DNA from 2 places in the Priestia sp. 40 genome. Region 2 is predicted to be linked to the other one. Evidence: riboswitches for the same ligand, from Rfam matches in the RefSeq annotation. Region 2 holds a riboswitch; the other holds the start of a gene.
The links. A riboswitch is a leader RNA that binds a small molecule or an ion and turns the genes downstream of it on or off. The one in region 2 is predicted to bind thiamine pyrophosphate.

Region 1 (3,420 bases), on a different contig from region 2:
GGGGCGGGGTGGCTTAATAGGCGTATTGCTTGCAGCAATCTTTATGGCCGTGTTAGAAAAACGAGTACGTAAATTTGTCCCTCAGTCACTGGATATTATTATTACACCAACCGTTACGGTGTTAATTACAGGAATTATTACGTATGTGGTATTCATGCCAATCGGCGGCTTGATTTCAGACGGAATCACAAAAGGTCTTTTAGGAGTTTTAGAGGTTGGAGGAGTTGTAGCAGGCTTTGTTTTAGGGGCAACGTTCTTGCCGCTCGTCATTACGGGACTGCATCAAGGCCTTACTCCTGTTCATTTAGAGCTTATCAATTCAATTGGAGATGATCCGCTTCTTCCTATCCTAGCAATGGGCGGAGCCGGTCAGGTCGGTGCAGCTTTTGCTATTTATATCAAAACAAAGAAAAAACGTTTAAAGCGAGCAATTGGAGGCGCACTTCCTTCAGGACTGCTCGGAATCGGAGAGCCACTTATTTTTGGAGTCACACTTCCTTTAGGGCGGCCATTCTTAACCGCTTGTCTTGGAGCTGGAATCGGCGGAGCGTTTCAGGCGCACTTCCATATTGCAACTGTAGCAGTGGGAGTATCAGGTTTACCGCTTACGTTTTTAGTTCATGCGCATCAAATTCTTCTTTATTTACTTGGATTAGTTATTGCTTACGCAGCAGGCTTTATTTGTACCTATTTCTTTGGATTTAACGATGAAATGGCGAGGGAGTTTGAATGATTGGCATTTCGTTTTATTTGAACGATAGAGATGCCAAACAAAGATTAGTAGAAGCGAGTGAATGCGGCGTTACACGCGCATTCACTTCACTTCACATTCCAGAGGAAAAAGGAGATTTGGCTGAACGGGCAAAAGAATTGCTTCATGTGGCTAGAGAGTGTGGAATAAGCGTGTATGCAGATGTATCCAAGGATACACCAGTTCATTTAGGTATCGAAAGCCTTATGACTCTATCTTCACTTGGCGTATCAGGTATTAGACTAGACGATGGCTTTAGCGTAGAAGAAACGATTTTACTTGCGAATGAGTTTTATATTGCCCTTAATGCAAGTACATTGTCAAAACAAGAAATAGAAGCGCTGTTATCTGCAGGCCTTCATCATCATCAGCTGCTTGCTTGGCATAATTTTTATCCGCGGCCTGAAACAGGGCTTGAAGAAACGTTTTTTCAACAGCAGACAGATTTATTCAATGAACTTTGTATTCCAGTGTGTGCTTATACTCCTGGAGAAGGCGAAAAGAGAGGTCCTATTTATCAAGGTCTTCCTACTAGAGAGAAGGACCGTAATAGATGTCCTTTTATCTCTGCAGTAGATTTATACGGATGCGGAGTAACGGAGGTTTATATTGGAGATCCATACGCCAGTTCAAGTTTATTAAAACGTTTAGTTCAATATCAAGAAAACCGCATTATTCCGCTACGCATTCGTTCACCTCATATACAGGGAACGTACAGCGTGCGTCCGGATATATCAAGAGACGTTCTGCGTTTGGTGGATACACGATCTGTAGAACCAGTGCCGCCATATCATACAGTCGAGCGCGGAATTGGAGCAATTACAATGGACAATGATGGCTACGGACGTTACAGAGGAGAGGTTCAAATAGCTAAAAGGAATTTGCCTGCAAATGCTAATGTTAACGTGATTGGGCATGTGATAGAAGAAGATCATGAACTGCTTTCGTTAGTGAGATCGGGTCAAAAACTTGAGCTTATTACTGTCTAAATGGAAAAAACGTGTATTTTTAAAGAAGCCAATAGCTAACTAGTAATCTTACAAAAACAAAGAGCACACACTGCTTGAAGAAGGTGTGTGCTTTTTATTTTACTAAAAAGGAAACTATTTTCATTACCCTATCATGAACCTTTCTATTGAATAAAACGCTTTACTATGATAAAACTATTACAGGTAAACATATGATAATAGATTAATTTCATAGAGATACAACACCACTAGGGGTGCTTTCGAAGCTGAGAGAGACGAGAAGTCTTAACCCTTATAACCTGAACTAGGTAATACTAGCGTAGGAAAGAGGTATTGTAATGCATGTTTTGTATGGGATTTCCTTACGAACTCGTTATAATAATTTTGTGTACATAAACAAAAACACTTCTTTCCTGCGAAAGAAGTGTTTTTTTATGCGTAAAGGAAGGTGTCATAAATGGAAGAAACAATTGATTTGCTTGTCAAACAGGTAGAGGAGCGCAAAGGAGAGTTAATCCAGTTATTAACAACGCTTGTTTCGTATAAAACGCCAGCGCCTCCTGCACGAAATTCTCGTGAAGCGCAGCTGCACGTAGCGAATTTTCTTAAAAACTGCGGTTTCTCCATTGATATGTGGGACTTATATTCTAACGACCCCATCGTAGTGGGTACGTTAAAAGGACAAAAATCAGCTGACTATCAAAGCCTGATTATTAACGGTCATATGGATGTTGCTGAGGTACAAGAAAATGAAAAATGGGAAACAGATCCGTTTGAAGCTGTCGTGAAAGACAATAAAATCATCGGACGCGGAGTTGCTGATATGAAAGGCGGCTTGGCAGGAGCGTTGTTTGCAGTTCAGCTTTTAACGGAAGCAGGAATCAAACTGCCGGGAGACTTGATTTTTGAATCCGTTGTAGGAGAAGAAGTAGGAGAGGCAGGTACGCTGCAATGCTGTCAGAAAGGGTATACAGCTGACTTTGCGCTTGTAGCGGATACGAGTGATTTACATATTCAAGGTCAAGGCGGAGTGATCACGGGATGGATTACGATAAAAAGCAGTAAAACCTATCATGACGGTACACGCCGAAGTATGATTCATGCTGGAGGAGGGCTTTTAGCCGCAAGCGCTATTGAAAAGATGGCAAAAGTGATCGGAGGGCTGCAAGAATTGGAGCGTCACTGGGCTGTTACAAAGAGCTATCCAGGATTTTTGCCAGGGACAAATACGATTAATCCAGCAGTAATCGAAGGCGGAAGACATGCTGCTTTTATTGCAGATGAATGCAGGCTGTGGATCACCGTTCACTATTATCCCAATGAATCGTACGACCAAGTATCAAAAGAAGTGGAAGAATACATTTTAGCTATTGCAAAAGCGGATCCATGGTTAAAAGACAATCTGCCAACCTTTGAATGGGGAGGCACATCGATGATTGAAGACAGAGGAGAAATCTTTCCGTCATTAGAAATTGATGAAAATCATGCAGGAGTGCAGCTGCTTGCAAAGACTCATGAACAAATGGAAGGGAAAAAGCCTCCAATTGATGTGTCAACTAGCGTAACAGACGGGGGATGGCTAGCTGATGCGGGAATTCCGGCGGCTATTTACGGTCCGGGAAATTTAGCAAATGCACATGCTGTGAACGAACAATTAGATATTAATCAGCTTGTTCAATATACAAAAGTGATGGTGCAGTT
Region 2 (3,420 bases):
ACCGTCTCCAAAAAATGAAGCACCAAATGCAAGTGTACCGACAAGTGCCGTTGCGATTAAGGCATTAACCGGAACGCCTCGTTTATTCACTTTTGCTAAGAACCTTGGTGCTTTTCCATCTTTCGCTAAGTTCCATAGCATACGCGTAGAAGCATACATACCTGAGTTACCAGCAGATAAAACGGCTGTTAAAATAACGGCATTGATAGCTGATGCTGCAAACGCCAGACCTGCTCGTTCGAATATTAGAGTAAACGGACTTACCCGCACATCATCACTTGCTAATGAATCCGCTGTGTATGGAATAAGCATTCCAATAACAAAAATAGCTAAAATATAAAATAACAAGATGCGCCAGAAGACTTGTTTAACTGCGCGAGGAACCGTTTTTTCCGGATCTTCACTTTCTCCAGCTGCGACTCCAAGCAACTCTGTTCCTTGGAATGAAAAACCAGCAGCCATAAAAATACCTAGTACAGTAAAGAATCCACCGTGAATCGGTCCATCACCAAGCGTGAAGTTTTTAAAACCTGGTGCTTCATTGTTAAAGATACCAAAAATCATCATAATACCAATAACTAAAAAGATGATAACCGTTACTACTTTAATTAACGAAAACCAAAATTCAGATTCACCAAATCCTTTTACAGAAAGGTAGTTAAGCCCAAACATAATTAATAAAAACAGGGCACTCCATAAAATGGAAGAAGAGTTTGGGAACCAAAATTTCATAATAAGGGCTCCAGCGGATAATTCAGCTGCAATCGTAATAGCCCAGTTATACCAGTAGTTCCAGCCGAGAGCGAAACCAAAGGATGGATCTACAAAACGAGACGCATACGTACTAAATGAACCAGCTTCAGGCATATAAGCTGCGAGCTCTGCTAGGCTGGTCATCAAAAAGTAAACCATGACGCCAATGATAGCGTAAGCTAAAAGCGCTCCCCCAGGTCCTGCTGTGTGAATTGCTCCACCACTTGCTAGGAATAAGCCGGTTCCGATGGCTCCTCCTAATGAAATCATCGTTAAGTGGCGAGATTTCAACCCACGTTTTAATTCTTGCTGCTCTTGCATAGATAAATACTCCTTTCGAATGTACGGAAAGAGACGGGATAACATAAAAAAAGCCCGCAGTATATGTGCGCGCTTTTAAATCTGAAAACCGCGTCAACCTTCCGTGAAGATAGCTCTTCACATCACTCGCATGATGTGACAGTTCTGTTCCTGTTCGGAGACAGCCCCAGCTTAAATCAACCGAGAAGTGATCTAAACTTCGGCAATTTTTCCTTTCAAGCAACATCCTCAATGTTCTCTGCATTTCCGTTACTTTACTATTAAAAACTGCGACCTCTACCTCATCGATTAGGATGAGGGTTTTTTATATTCAATTGACATAAAAGAAGTATAACAAATACTAAAACGATTGTCATTATAAAAAATAGATTCAGAAAATAGAAACATCTTTGAAATCTCTCGAATCTATTTTGTTACATATGGTATAATATACATTGTCTTTATACTACATAAATATCCAAACGTACCACAGGGGGAGCCGCCGTGCTGAGAGTGAACGAAATGTTCAGACCCTTAGAACCTGTTAGTTAACGCTAGCGTAGGAATGTGGGAATAGTAGCATATATTTGCTTACTCCTGTGTAAACCGTTTGATATGAATGATTCAAAAACAGGAGTGAGAAACGTGAATAAAGAATTACCTTTACAGGCTAAAATTGAAATAGCTATTTTTGCAGCATTGGCACTTCTACTTGACCTTTTGCCTTCCATTAAGATTGCAACGGCTGTAAGTATTTCGTTCTCCATGGTGCCCATTTTTATTATGTGCTTTCGCTGGGGAGTAAAAGGCGGGGCTCTATCTGGTCTATTATGGGGGCTTTTGCAGTTAGCGACAGGAACGGCTTATATTTTAACAGCGCTACAAACATTTATTGAATATATTGTGGCTTTTGCTTTTATAGGTTTTGGAGGTATTTTTTCACAATCTATTAAAACAAATTTAGCTACCAATAACAGATCAAAAGCTTTTGTTTTGATTGTTTTATCCCTTATTATCGGAAGCTTCGCACGTTATTTCTGGCACTTTATTGCTGGTATTATTTTCTGGGGATCGTACGCACCAAAAGGTATGTCCGCTCTGTGGTATTCTTTTTCAATGAACGGTATTTCAATGGTAGGGTCACTAATAGCCTGCTTAGTCATTCTTTCATTGTTAATTCCATCGGCATCAAGAATGATTGTAACTAAATCACATTCATCATAAGAAAAAAGACTAAATCTACCAAGATTTAGTCTTTTTTGTCATTTGTCACCTTTCTTTACACAAAAGTGTGTCAGGTTTGATAACATAGTTAGTGAAATATTCAAAAAACTGTTTTATGATAGTCAACATATTCAAACGAGATAAAGGATTGATAGCATGCTACAGAAATGGATCACGAGCATAGGTTTAGATATTGGAACAAGTACAACAAAACTGATTGTAAGCAAGCTGTTAATAGCAAATCAACAAAATCAGTTTACGCTGCCAGGCTGTCAAATTATTGATCGTCAAGTAACGTATGCAAGTTCTATCTATACCACACCTATGCTAAACGAGGTTGAAATCGATGTTCAACGATTAACGGTACTACTAGAACAAGAGTACAAGAATGCAGAAATCTCCTTAGATCAAGTGGAGGCGGGCGCTGTGATCATCACAGGAGAAACTGCTAGAAAGCAAAATGCAGAAACTATCGTTCACTATCTAGCCGAACATGCTGGAGATTTTGTTGTTGCAACAGCCGGTGCTGACTTGGAAGGAATATTGGCGGCAAAAGGATCAGGAGCAATCCAACATTCCGCTGAAACAAATGCAGTAATTGCCAATATTGATGTAGGAGGAGGCACCGCTAACATCGCTTTATGTCAAAACGGAAAAGTGATCGAAACGTTTACGCTGCATGTAGGTGGAAGATTAATTCGGCTGAATTCAGACGGCTTTGTTACCTACGTTTCACCTTATTTAACTGAATTTTTAAAAAATAATTCTTTAATACTGCGAGAAGGTGAAAAAGCAACATTTGAAAAACTCTCGTCTATCTGTCAATTACTAGCTGAAGAAACCGTGAATTATGTAAGAGCACTAATTCAAACCTCTTCGCTGCTCGTTTCTCCTCATACAAGATCTTCTATCCAACCAGAAACAATTATGATTTCAGGAGGGGTAGGAGCAATGATGGAGAAGCAAAAGCCGAAAACAGTGAGGGAAGTGGCTGTACATGGAGACATTGGTCCTCTGCTAGCGTATCAGTTTCAATCCATACACGTATCTCAAGCCGCTGAAACAACGCGCGCTACTGTCATTGGGGCTGGCATGCAAAATACAGAAGTTAGCGGATCAACCGTATACATTAAGTCTAAAAAA

Region 1: it holds a riboswitch for thiamine pyrophosphate, as region 2 does, so the genes downstream of both, ACO1DI_RS15235 (acetylornithine deacetylase) here and thiT (energy-coupled thiamine transporter ThiT) in region 2, are expected to answer to the same signal.

What each region holds. Positions count from the first base shown of each region.
Region 1 is NZ_JBMPZA010000015.1:60,252-63,671, reverse strand. Features, by position in the region: gene ACO1DI_RS15245 (PTS transporter subunit EIIC) at 1-733, shown strand, start outside; gene ACO1DI_RS15240 (MupG family TIM beta-alpha barrel fold protein) at 730-1,740, shown strand; TPP riboswitch at 1,960-2,062, shown strand; gene ACO1DI_RS15235 (acetylornithine deacetylase) at 2,177-3,420, shown strand, end outside.
Region 2 is NZ_JBMPZA010000019.1:76,452-79,871, forward strand. Features, by position in the region: gene ACO1DI_RS21965 (amino acid permease) at 1-1,074, opposite strand, end outside; lysine riboswitch at 1,177-1,361, opposite strand; TPP riboswitch at 1,536-1,636, shown strand; gene thiT (energy-coupled thiamine transporter ThiT) at 1,669-2,277, shown strand; gene ACO1DI_RS21975 (ethanolamine ammonia-lyase reactivating factor EutA) at 2,434-3,420, shown strand, end outside.